Linked DNA regions of Thermovibrio ammonificans HB-1. The protein of the gene in region 2 interacts with the protein of the main gene of each other region in a pairwise test. Links are inferred from orthologs where the notes say so. Each region holds a gene or a part of one and is shown on either strand. Other genes may lie near its edges.

The links.
Region 1: the proteins of sfsA (region 2) and THEAM_RS08150 interact in binary tests that used the Escherichia coli proteins (3 or more experiments, as listed by UniProt). The link is inferred for Thermovibrio ammonificans HB-1 from one-to-one orthologs.

The regions. Positions count from the first base shown.
Region 1 is NC_014926.1:1,567,459-1,573,009, forward strand. What follows is about bases 2,567-5,551. They hold THEAM_RS08150 (glutamate-5-semialdehyde dehydrogenase), read left to right. Parts: upstream 2,567-3,426; coding sequence 3,427-4,677; downstream 4,678-5,551. Other genes in these bases: miaB (tRNA (N6-isopentenyl adenosine(37)-C2)-methylthiotransferase MiaB), read right to left, coding at 2,567-2,570; THEAM_RS08145 (YiaD family glycine zipper/OmpA-like lipoprotein), read right to left, coding at 2,609-3,364; cas6 (CRISPR-associated endoribonuclease Cas6), read left to right, coding at 4,868-5,551. In the rest of the region: THEAM_RS08130 (tRNA (5-methylaminomethyl-2-thiouridine)(34)-methyltransferase MnmD), read right to left, coding at 1-778; THEAM_RS08135 (bifunctional nuclease family protein), read right to left, coding at 775-1,245; more of miaB, read right to left, coding at 1,242-2,566. UniProt on the Escherichia coli protein: Catalyzes the NADPH-dependent reduction of L-glutamate 5-phosphate into L-glutamate 5-semialdehyde and phosphate. The product spontaneously undergoes cyclization to form 1-pyrroline-5-carboxylate.
Region 2 is NC_014926.1:1,306,678-1,313,229, forward strand. Bases 2,174-5,090 are described here. They hold sfsA (DNA/RNA nuclease SfsA), read right to left. Parts: upstream 4,025-5,090; coding sequence 3,323-4,024; downstream 2,174-3,322. Other genes in these bases: THEAM_RS06745 (NifB/NifX family molybdenum-iron cluster-binding protein), read left to right, coding at 2,174-2,365; THEAM_RS06750 (DUF1847 domain-containing protein), read left to right, coding at 2,362-2,937; THEAM_RS09670 (hypothetical protein), read left to right, coding at 3,131-3,271; cobC (alpha-ribazole phosphatase), read right to left, coding at 4,002-4,649; gltA (NADPH-dependent glutamate synthase), read left to right, coding at 4,771-5,090. Also shown: cooS (anaerobic carbon-monoxide dehydrogenase catalytic subunit), read right to left, coding at 1-1,813; more of THEAM_RS06745, read left to right, coding at 1,994-2,173; more of gltA, read left to right, coding at 5,091-6,198; THEAM_RS06770 (RNA methyltransferase), read right to left, coding at 6,218-6,552. UniProt on the Escherichia coli protein: Binds to DNA non-specifically. Could be a regulatory factor involved in maltose metabolism.

The DNA.
Region 1 (5,551 bases), 260 kb from region 2 along the record:
GCTCCCTCGGCTCGGAGAGGGTTGGGTCTCTGAAGGGAACGGCCGAGGGCAGATGGAACTTCTCAAGGAGCTTCCCCTCCGTTTCGAAGGAGGGGGAGGCAACTGTTGAGCGGGATTTCCTCCCAACGGCAACTCCCTCTCTCACGCCGAAACCGGCCATATGGAGGGCCCGCCTAACGGGAGTGGCGGCCGAGTAGGTGGCCAGTATCCCTTCCGGCTTTATGAGCCTTCTCAGCTCCCTGAAGAACTCGTAAGTCCAGAGCTCCGGATTGACCTTAGGGGAGAAGGGGTCATGGAAGATAGCATCTGCAAAGTGCTCTTCCTCTATAGACTTAACCGCCCTCCTGCCGTCGGCAATCAGCAGTTTTAAAGAGACTCTGCCGTCAGTGTAAACAAAGGTGGGAACAGGGCGGTTGCATACCTTGCGGCCGAGAAGCCCTCTGAAAATCGGCTTCCACTTTTCGTAACGCCCCCAGTTAAGCTCCAATGCCTTCAGAGGCACTCTCAGGTCGAACTCGTAGGCAACAACTCTAACCGCGGCGGAAGGGTTGGCCGACAGCACCGTGTCGAGGAAGGCAACCGTGTTGTAGCCGAGGCCGAAACAGGAGTCTAAGAGCGTAACTTCCCCCCGAGAGGCGGCAACTTCCGCCACCTTACACGGTTTACAGAACTTCTCTACCGCCTCCGTAAACGCCCCTGCCGTTGTTGAGTGGAAGTGTTCGTTAAACAGGTCGGAGAGAAACGTTTTTGAGCCGTCTTGAGTTGTTACAACCCTCACTGCTCAAATATTTCCCTTATGAGCCTCTCCCACTGCTCCTGACACTCCTCCCCCTGACACTTATCGAGTGGTATCACCGAGGCCTTCTCTATAACCTCCCTCTTCACGAATATGGGAGCATTCAGCCTTACCGCCAGGTTTATGGCGTCGCTGGGCCTTGCGTCAATTCTGAAGAGCTCCCCGTCGGGGCGCCTCACCTCAATAACTGCAAAGTAGATGCCCTTGTCGAAGTCGTTGATGATTACCCTCTCAACCTCCCCCTTGAAAATCTCCAGAAGCTCCCTGATAAGGTCGTAGGGGAAAGGCCTCGGTGGAACTGCACCCAAGAGTTCCGTCTCGAGGAGTTCCGCCTCCCAGTTGCCAACCCAGATGGGAACGGCGAAACGCTCTTCCTCGTTACCGAGGATAATGATTGGCAGGTTACTGAACCTGTCCTGGGTCAAGCCGATTACCGATACCTCAATCATCTCTTGCTCCTCACTCCGGTTGTTACTGGTTTTCCTTTTAAGAAAAAGGGCGAAGCCTGAGTTATTTCAACCTCCACGGTTTTCCCTATAAGCTCCTCAGAGCCTTCCACCGCAACGGGCTTGTTGTCGGCGGTCCTTCCGTAAAGCTCGCTTCCCTTGGGGCTAAAGCCCTCAATCAGAACCTCTTCAACCTTCCCCACCCTCTCAAGATTCCTCTCAAGGGCTTGCTTCTTAACGAGCTCCTGAAGGGTTTGGAGTCGGCGGTTTTTCACCTCTTTGGGAACGTCGTCTTTAAAGGTAGCGGCCTTTGTGAAGGGCCTGGGGGAGTACTCAAAAACGAAGGCCTGGTCGAAAACGCACTCCTCAACGAGGGATAGGGTCTGTTCAAAGTCCTCCTCGGTTTCCCCGGGGAAGCCCACTATAAAGTCCCCCGATAGGGCAACGTTGGGAACGAACTCCCTCAACATCTGAACCTTCTCTATGTACTCTTCCCGGGTGTAGCCCCTGTTCATCCTCTCTAACACTCTGTTGGAGCCGCTCTGAGGGGGAAGGTGAACGTAGGGGCAGACTTTCGGTATATCCCTAATCGCCCGGGCAATCCGCTCGCTAAAGCCTGCCGGGTGAGAGGTTGTGAACCTTACCCTCTCTACTCCCTCAACTTCGGAAACCATATACAGGAGGTCGGCAAGGTCGGTCCCTTGGTAGCCGTAAAAGTCTACGTTCTGGCCGAGCAGGTGGACCTCCTTAACGCCCCTTTCGGCAAGCCGTTTAACCTCTTCAACAACCAGGTGGGGGGCCACACTCCTCTCCCTTCCCCTGGTGAAGGGAACTATGCAGTAGGTACAGAACCTGTTACAGCCCCTCTGAACAGTAACGTAGGCAATGAAGGGGTTCTCAAGGTAGCTGTCTACGAGGGGGAGCTTCTCCTCCTCCGGTATCTTCCGGTTGAGGATTTCAACAACGCGCCCTTCCCTCTTTACCCTCTCCAGGAGTTGGGGGAGCTTCACAAAGTTGAAGGTTCCGAAAACCAAATCCACGTGGGGAAAGCGGAGAATCTGCTCCTTCTCCTTCTGGGGCACGCAGCCCGCCACCGCCACCACAAGGTCGGGCCTTCTCTTCTTAAGCCTTTTGAGATTGCCGATGAAGGAGTAGGCCTTGTTGTCGGGTTTGGCCCTTACGGAGCAGGTGTTTACTATAACGATGTCGGCCTCCTCCGGCGTTTGGGCCTTCTCGTAGCCCATGTCCCTGAGGAGGCCGGCCATCTTCTCAGAGTCGTTAACGTTCATCTGACAGCCGAAGGTCTTTATGAAGAACCTCTTTGCCATCGGGCCTCTTTAACAGGATTTTTAATCCTTAATATATTTCAACCGCAGGGATTAGGAATGGCCTCGCCCTCGGGGTAGATGAGAATCTCTACCCTGCGGTTGAGCGCCCGATGCTGCGGGGTGTCGTTGGGGGCAATCGGGTTCTTCGGGCCGCAGCCGAAAACAAGGATTCTCTCGGGCCTAACCCCCGCCTCAACGAGCACCTTCTTCACCGCCTCTGCCCTCTCCTTAGAGAGCTTCAGGTTGTACTTCAGGGAACCCGTATTGTCGGTGTAGCCCACAACTACAACGGTCGTTTTGGGGTTCTCCTTTAAGGTTTGGGCTATGCGCTGAAGCTCTTTAACAGCCTCGGGCTTGAGCTCTGCACTGTTGAGGCCGAAGAGAACCGAGTCTTTGAGAACCACCTTGACCCTTCCGGGCTCCTTAACAACGGCCTTGGGCCTCTTATCGGAAATCACAGGCGCCTGAGGCTTAACAGCAGGGTTCGTGTGGTCTACAGGCTGAACGCCCAAATCCCTGCCCAGGGCCTCTGCCTGCTGCTGGAGTATGTAGCCTATAGCCCCGCCGAGAACCGCACCTGCGGCCGCCCCTATAAGGGCCCTTTCCCCCTTGTTACTGCCGGAGGGACCCGTGAGTGCACCTATGGCACCGCCCACAACGGCTCCGATTGCAGCTCCAGCCGCAACCTTGTTCACCTCCTTCTTAGGGGCCGTTTGGGCCTGCTGCTGTTGCGTTGTTGCACACCCTCCCAGCAGAAGGGCTCCGGCAGTTGTTAGTGTTAAAATTCTTTTCATTGCACGACTCCCTTGAAACGGTTTTCCACCAAACAATTTAAACCCCTTGCGGAGGTTATCAAATGTTCAACGTTAAAGAAGTTGCAAAAAGGGCAAAGGAGATAAGCTACTCACTGGTCGACCTCTCTACGGAGCTCAAGAACAGAACCCTTCTCACGGCGGCCAAGCTCATAGAGGAGAAAAAGGAGCTCATAGAGACGGAAAACAGAAAAGACCTCATAGCCGGAGAGGAGCGGGGCCTCTCAAAAGCGATGCTCGACAGGCTCCTCCTGAACGAAAAGAGAATAAAAGGAATGGTTCAAGTTCTGAAAGACGTTGCAAACCTGCCCGACCCGGTAGGCGAAGTGATAAAGATGTGGACCCGCCCAAACGGACTGAAAATAGGGAAGATGAGGGTCCCCTTGGGGGTGGTCGCCATCATCTACGAGTCCAGACCCAACGTAACCGTAGAAGCCGCAAGCCTCTGTATAAAGAGCTCAAACTCGGTTATCCTTAAAGGGGGGTCCGAAGCCATAAACTCAAACAGGGTCCTTGTGAACATTCTCAAAGAGGCGGCGGCAAAAGAGGGTTTCCCCGAAGAGGCGATTCAGTTCATAGACACAACAGAGCGGGAAGCCGTTAAAGAGCTACTACAGCTCGACCAGTTTGTAGACGTTGTCATTCCCCGGGGCGGAGAGGGGCTCATACGCTTCGTTGCAGAGAACGCACGCATGCCGGTTATAAAACACTACAAGGGCGTATGCCACGTTTTCGTAGACGAGTTTGCCGACCTTGAGAAAGCCTGGAACATCTGCTTCAACGCCAAAGTGCAGAGGCCGGGTGTTTGCAACGCAATGGAGACAATGCTCGTCCACAGCAAAATAGCCGACGCCTTCATGCCGACAATGGTTGAGCTCTTCAAAAAGGCAAAAGTTGAGCTCCGGGGCGACGAAAGGGCCAGAAGCTACGACCCCGAATACATAAAACCCGCAACAGAAGAAGACTGGTACGCAGAGTACCTCGACCTTATACTGGCGGTCAGAGTGGTTGACTCACTGGAGGAGGCAATCGAGCACATAAACACCTACGGCTCCCACCACAGCGACGCAATCGTAACCGAGAACTACACAAACGCCATGAAATTCTTAAACCGGGTAGACTCGGCGGCCGTTTACGTTAACGCTTCTACCCGTTTCACCGACGGGAACGTTTTCGGCTTAGGAGCCGAAATGGGAATTTCAACGGATAAGGTCCACGTTAGGGGGCCCATGGGCCTTGAAGACCTCACAATTCCCAAATACATCATCTTCGGAAACGGTCAAATCAGGGAGTAACGGTGATAAACGACCCGAAGCTGGGAAGCCTCTTCTTCTGGTTCTTCTTCGTAGTAACGATAGCCTGGACGGTTATCGCAGTTGCGGTAAGAGCTTACAGAATGTTAAAGAAGAACAGATAGCGATGATGGTATAAATTTTCCCTGGGGGCTGCCGCTGCCCCCTTCACCTCCGGGGAAAGGGAGGGAGCTTGAGACTAAAAATCGTGTTTAGAACCGATAGGGTTCCTATCCTCTACAGGCACAGAGTTGTCTCGTTAGTTAAAGAGGCCCTGAAAAGGGGAAACGGTGAACTCTACGAAAAGCTCTACGGCTCTCAAAACCCCAAGCCGTTTACCTTTTCACTCTTTTTTAACCCGCCCTACAGGGTTGAGAAGCTGCCCCTCCAGATAGACGAAACCTTTACCCCGGAAAGGTTCAAAGAACTTCGCCAGGTGGAAACGTTCACCCTGGAAAGCGGCACGTTCTCCGTGAACATATCAACTCCTGACTACCTGTTTGCAGTCTCCCTTGTAAACGGCCTGGTGAGCCTAAAAGAGTTCCTGTTCAGCACCGAAAAGGAGATGCTGGTCGGCGGCAAGAGGGTCATTTGGGAGCTTCTGAAAATCACCCCCTACCGCTCAAGGCCGGTTAAAAAGGGCGAAGCTGTAGTAAAAACGCTCTCTCCGATAGTGGTTGAAGATAAAAGGGGGAAGCCGGTCCTGTGGAACTCTCCCGACTTTCAGAAGGCCCTGAACTTCGTAACCGACAGAAGGCTTAAGGAATTGAGGGGAAAGGGGCTCAAAAGGGAAATCTCTGTTATCCCCGTTAAGTGCGAGAAAAAGGTTGCAAAGGCAACGTTCAAAGAGTTCAGGGAGAGAACCGGTAAGCCCTAC
Region 2 (6,552 bases):
CCGTAACCGGAGGAACGGGAGAAACGTGGGTGTAAAGCCCCATTGCAACCGCAGAGAAACCGTCGATAACGGCCTTCTGCTCCATATACTCAGGAGCGGTAACCGCAACCGGAAGCTGAGAGGGGTCAACCCTCAAGGCGTTTGCAATCGCAACAACGGTCATAATAATCCTCCCCGTGTCGGTACAGGTTCCGAAAGACAGAACGGGAGGAATACCGAGGGCCTTGCACACGCTTGCAAGCCTTGGACCGGCGTATTTATCTACAGCTTCCAAAGTTTCAAGGCCGGCCTTCTGAAGGCCCGCGTTACCGCAACCTGCACCTATAACGAGGATATCCCTCTTGATAAGCTCCTTGGCAATCTGAACGGTCATGCTGTCCTGAGGACCGTTACCGAGGGAAGTACAGTTAACCAGAGCGACAACCCCCTTAATGTCTCCGCTCTTAATAACCTCAAGCAGCGGGTCGAGGGTACCGCCAAGGGCTTCAACTATCGCTTCGGCAGAAAAGCCCACTATTGCATTCTGCTTAAAGCGGGAAACATCGGCCTTTTGAACCTCCTTACGCTCCTTAAAGTTCTCTATGGCCAGCTTAATAATCTCTTCAGCAACCTTAGCCTCGTTACCGGGCTTATACTCAAGCCTTATAGAGCCCGGAACCCCTATAATGTTAGACACTGCAATAAGCTTGAAGCGGTACTTATCGGCGTACTCCTTAAGGTTTGCAAGGGAGCAGTTCATATCCATAACAAAGGCGTCAACTGCACCGGTAGAGAGGAAGTACTCGATTGAAATCCAGTTGGAAGTTAAACCCGGGAAAACATCGCCACACTCAAGGCGGGCCATCATCTCCTGACCGGTCTCAATAGAGCCGACAATCCTTATCCCCTTAGCGCCGGCCTCCCTCGCCATCTGCTGGAACTTCTCATCCTGAGCGAGCTTCACAAGGGCCATTCCGACAAAAGGCTCGTGACCGTTGGGCAGAATGTTAACGTAGTCAGGGTCGAGAACGCCGAAATCAACGGTACACTGGTGGGGAGAAGGCGTACCGTAGAGAGCGTCCTGAATCATCTCCAGGGGAACGAGAGCACCAAAAGCAGAAGCCACACCGTTCCTGAGGGCTGCAAGGGCAAGAGTTACGTAGTCGCCGTCTATGTTGGTCATAGAGCGGGTAACAGAGTCAACGAGCTCGTTCATCGGCCCTTTTGGCATAATGCCCAGCTTCCTGAACACCTCCTTCCTGCTCTCGGGTGCCAACTTCTCAACGAAAACAGAAGTGTCGTTCTGAGAGAGGCTCTTCAAAACACCCTCGGCCACAGCCTCGGCCTTCTTGTCAAGAGGCAAGTTGGGGTCTACGCCCAAAACCTGCGCAAGGGCATCGATTTTGGCCGGGTCTTTAATCTCGTAAACGGTGTTGCCCCTTGCAGTTTCAAGTAGCGTAAGAGCAGCTTCCCTACAGTGGTAAGTGTAGGCGGCAAGGCCCATATTCGCCTTGATGAGGAGGTTCCTCATAACAATACCGTGAGCGTCTATACCGCAAACTCCCCTGGGGGTCTGCGGAGTTATACGGCACGGTCCCATTGAACAGAGCTGACACGAAACCCCTTCCTTACAGAACTTACACCTGACCTTCTCCATTGCCTCAAAACGGTCTGCAACGTTCGAGAGGCCCGCCTCCTTTACCTGCTTGTACATGTAGTTAACGCTCTCGTGGAAAGAGGGCATCTTGATTCCTACCCCTTTGGCAAGGTCGGACTCAACGCAGAAGTTCTCCTCCTTCTTACCCCCGTTCCCTTTCTTAAAGAACCCAAACATTGAAACCTCCTTAATTTTGTTTTCAACTTTAATGTTACCCTCGGCAAGTTGAAAAAGGTTTGACATTCGTCAACGATGATTAGAGTTCTATAAACTTGTGCAGATTATCAGTAGTTAAGCTGTATCACACGCCTTATATTTGAGTTACACAATTAAATCTTTCTCTGAAGGAGGATAACTATGAAAGTGGCAGCTCCCGTACTGGAAACAGAGGTAAAGGGAAAAAGGCTTATTAACGCTCACTTCGGCAAATCGAGCCTGTTTGCCGTTGTCGATACCGACTCCAACGCCGTTGAAATCGTTGAAAACCCCGGCCTTCACGTTCAGAGGGGAAGGGGAATCTACATAGCCCAAATGTTCAAGGAAAAGGGAGTAGAAGCCGTCCTTGTAAAGGAGATGGGTCCGGGAGCATTCGACAAAATAAGAAACGGCTTGGGTATAAAGGTCTACCTCGTACCGGAAGAGGTTAAGTTCTTAGACGAAGCATTAGAGCTATTTAAGAAAGGAGAGCTTCCGGAGCTCACCGAGCCCAACGAGGAGGAGCACAGATGAAGTGCCACAACTGCAACTCCCCCGACTGTTACAGGGGAGGCAAAGTGTGTGCCCCCGGAGGCGAAGAGCTCCTCAGGAGCTTAACTCCCGCCGAGGAGCAGATGCTCAAAGTGGCATCAGACGTTGAGCGGGAATTCTACTGCAAACTTACACGTGTTGAAGAGCTCATAGAGTTCTCACGGCGAATGGGGTTTAAAAAAATCGGCGTGGCCTTCTGCATAGGGCTCTTTGAAGAGACCAGAGTGCTGGTAGAATACCTGGAAAAGGCCGGGTTCAGCGTTTTTTCTGCAGCCTGCAAAGTTGGAGCCGTAGATAAATCCCTCCTAAAAATCGAGAAGATGAGACCCGACTCCTTAGAAGCCACGTGCAACCCGGTGCTTCAGGCCCAGGCTCTAAACAGAGCAGGAACGGAGCTGAACGTGATAGTCGGGCTCTGCATAGGTCACGACATCATCTTCCAGAACCACTCCAAGGCACCCACAACAACGCTGATAGTTAAAGACAGGGTCCTTGCCCACAACCCGGCGGGAGCCATATACAGCAACTACTACAAGAGGAGACTCGGAGGTTAAAAAAAAGGGCCCCCAACCGCTTTGGGGGCAGCCCAAACAGTGAGGAGGGAGAGATGGAGCATCTGGGAAAGAAATAATAGGCGGCCTTTGTGAAAAAATCAAGAGTGGCTCCTGATAAAGTCGGTGAAGGTTAAGACATAACTTCCTTAAAATTAAGGGTATCAACCGACACAAACAGACAAAGCGAGGGGATATGACAGAGTACCGGAAAATCCTTGAAGCCTGGATAGAGTATTTGGAGCTGGAGAAGCTTCACAACTTAAAAATAGACGCTTCAAAACTCTCAGAAGAGAAACGGAAAAAAACCTACAAACTGGAAGCGATTTCTTCGTAGCCAAACATGATTAAAATTCTCAGGAAAGTGAAAAAAGAAGGAATCAGTATGTCATACAGGGATTTCCTCGACAGCCCAAACCTCTCCGCTCAACGGCTTAAGGACAAGGCGGAAGGCGAAAAAGTCCACTCCTGAGAGTTTAGCCTCACTAAAAACTTCGGCAAAAGCCGAGTCGGTCTCGGCATTGGGACGGAGAGAAAAACAGCTCCTAAAAGCCAGGAAGAGAACTCCCGCCCTGAAACCTTCTCTTTTAAGCCTAATCAGCTCCTCAAGGTGCTTCCTGCCCCTCTCGGTAGGAGCATCGGGGAAAAGGCATACCCCCTCTTTTACCAAGTTGCACCCTTTAACCTCGAGATAGAAGTCCCCGTCAATTAGAAAGTCTATTCGGCTCCTTCCCCTTTTAACCTCACGCAGAATCTCCTTAGGCTTAAACCCAAGGCAGCCGGCCTCTATTAGACCTTGGGCGATTTTAGGATGAACCTGGGTATTTATCAGGACCCACTCACCTCCACTCTTAACGGCAACCACTTTGTAATCGAGCTTCCCGCGGGGGTTGGGTGCAAGTAAAAGGGGAGCCCCCTCAACCAGGAGCTCCCTGAGCCTTCCCGTATCGGAAAGGTGGGCCTTTTTCAGCTCGCCGTTTACAAGCAGGAGAACGACAAACCGGTTGAGCCTCTCAACAAAAGTTCCAAAGGTGAGCTGTCCAAACTCCTCTTTTAGGTCTAAAACTTTAAAGGGACTTCTGAACCTCAAAGTCTATGTCCTTCCCCAAATGGCCGGTTGCGTTCGCAACGTGAACCACAACGTTTCCGGTTTCGGGGCTGTACTCAAGAACCGTAATTCCGCAGTTTGCCTGTTTAAAGGCCCAGAACTTATTAAGGTCTACCCCGAGGAGGTGGCACATGAGAACCTTATTTGTGGCGTCGTGCCCCACTATTACAATCAGGTCTTCGTCGGAGTGGGAAGAGACAACCTCGTTAAAAGCCTTAACGGCCCTGTCGTAAACGTCCCGAAGGCTCTCCCCTCCGGGCATTTTAACCTCTGCCGGCCTTGTGCGCCAAAGTTTAAGAAGTTCCGGGTACTTCTTCTCTACCTCGGAGGCAAGCAGACCTTCCCACTCGCCGTGGTCTATCTCCTTAAACCCTTCCTTTACCTGAACTTCAAGGTTGTGGTGTTTGGCAATCTCTGCAGCGGTATCGCGGCAGCGGGAAAGGGGACTCGAGTAAACGGCCTTTACGGGGAATCCTTTCAGGGCCTCGCCCACTCTTCTCGCCTGCTCTTTACCCTCCTCGTTCAGGGGGATATCCATCTTTCCCTGGTAACGCCCCTCGGCGTTCCATACGGTTTTTCCGTGGCGAACGAGTATTATCCTGGGCATCCTCAACCTCCGGCTCGAATGTGGCCAGAATTATACAGAAGGTGTTTTTACAAAACTGAAACAGTTCAGATAAAATTGTCTCGAGAAAGGAACTACCTACACGAGGAGGAGGATGAAAGAGATGAAAAAGCGCCTTGACAGGTGGATGGACAGGATGCCCATGCCCGTTCTCCCTCCGGATGTGAGGAAGAGAGTATTTAACGAGTACGTTCTCGGCTACGGACACACGGCGGCAAAAGACGAAGCCATAAGGTGCCTACTGTGCAAAACTCCTACCTGCATGGACTCTTGCCCCGTAAACAGCAGAATCCCCGAGTGGATAGAGACAATCCAGAAGGAGAACGTGTTAGAAGGTTACAAAATCCTGAGGGACAGAAACCCGTTCAGCTCCGTGTGCGGAAGGGTGTGTCCCCAGGAGAGGCTGTGTGAGAGCACCTGTATACTGCTAAGGAGGAAGAACGGAGAGGCCGTTGCAATAGGCGGGCTCGAAAGGTTCATCGCCGATAACGTAAGGATGTCGGGCGTTGAGTGGAAGGATGAAGTTGAGCCCGACACCGGTAAGAAGGTTGCGGTAATCGGCGGCGGGCCGGCAGGACTTGCGGCTGCCTACTTCCTGAGGAAGAAGGGCCACAGCGTTACCATATTTGAAGCTCTCCCCTACCTGGGCGGCGTGATGCGCTACGGAATCCCCGAGCCCCGCCTCCCGAGGGAGGCTCTCGACTGGGACATAAACCACATAATCAACCTCGGCGTTGAGGTTAAAACCAACTGCGTTGTAGGCGAGGACATCACCCTCGACCAGATAAGGAAAGAGTTCGACGCGGTCTTTATAGCGGTAGGCTCCGGAAGGGGTAAGAAGATGAATATTCCCGGAGCCGACCTTAAAGGGTGTTACTCTGCAATTGGATTCCTAATGAAGGTGAACACAGGTGAAACCCACCCGTTACTTGCACCGGAGAAGGAGGTTGAGCTTCCCCAGGATAAGAAAGTGATAGTTGTCGGCGGAGGCTTTACAGCCGTTGACTGCGCAATAGTTGCGGTAAGACTGGGGAACGACGTTGAGGTGGTTTACAGGCGTACAAAGGACTCCTCTTCGGCCCGGGAGGACGAGTGGGAGATGCTGGAAGAGGAGGGCGTAAAGATAAACTGGCTCACCCAGCCGGTAGAGGTGATAGGCGACGAAGAGGGCAAAGTTAAAGCCCTCAAGTGCGTTAAGATGAAGCTCATACCTCAGGAGGGCAGAAGGCCAAAAGTTGAACCCATTCCGGGCTCCGAGTTTGAGATACCGTGCGACGTTGTAATCTTCGCCGTAGGACAAGGCGATAACCCCACCGCCTACAAAGACCTCGAGGGACTCAAGATAGATAAGTGGAACAACCTCTCTACGGTAGATGAGGAGTTCAGAACCAACGTAGAGGGTGTTTGGGCCGGCGGCGACGTGGTAAACGGCGGAGACTTGGTTGTAACGGCCATAAAACACGCCAAAATTGCGGCCCAGTCTATCCACAAGTACCTGACAACCGGCAAGTGGGAGTACAAAGGGGAGTAGCCTTCGGGGGCTCTCCCCCTTACCTTCCCAGCAACCTGTCGAAGATTATCGAGGCGGCAGAGCGAACCGACAGGTGGTTGTAGTCGGTAGGCCCCTCTATCGGTTCAAGGATGTAGTCAGCCTGTTTTATAAACTCTTCGGTTAGTCCCCAACCGGTTCCAAAACAGATTATCAGGTCTTCGGTTTTCAGCCTGTCCCGCAGGAAGTCGTAAGAGACAGCCCCGGGGTAACGCTTGGCAGAGGTAACAACAACTTTGGGTTTTACGCCGTCGAGCTCTTCTATTCTCTTCAGGGCATCTTCAAAGTAGGGAACGGCCTCTACAAGCTTTAAGGCCTCCCACCGTTTGGGGTTGT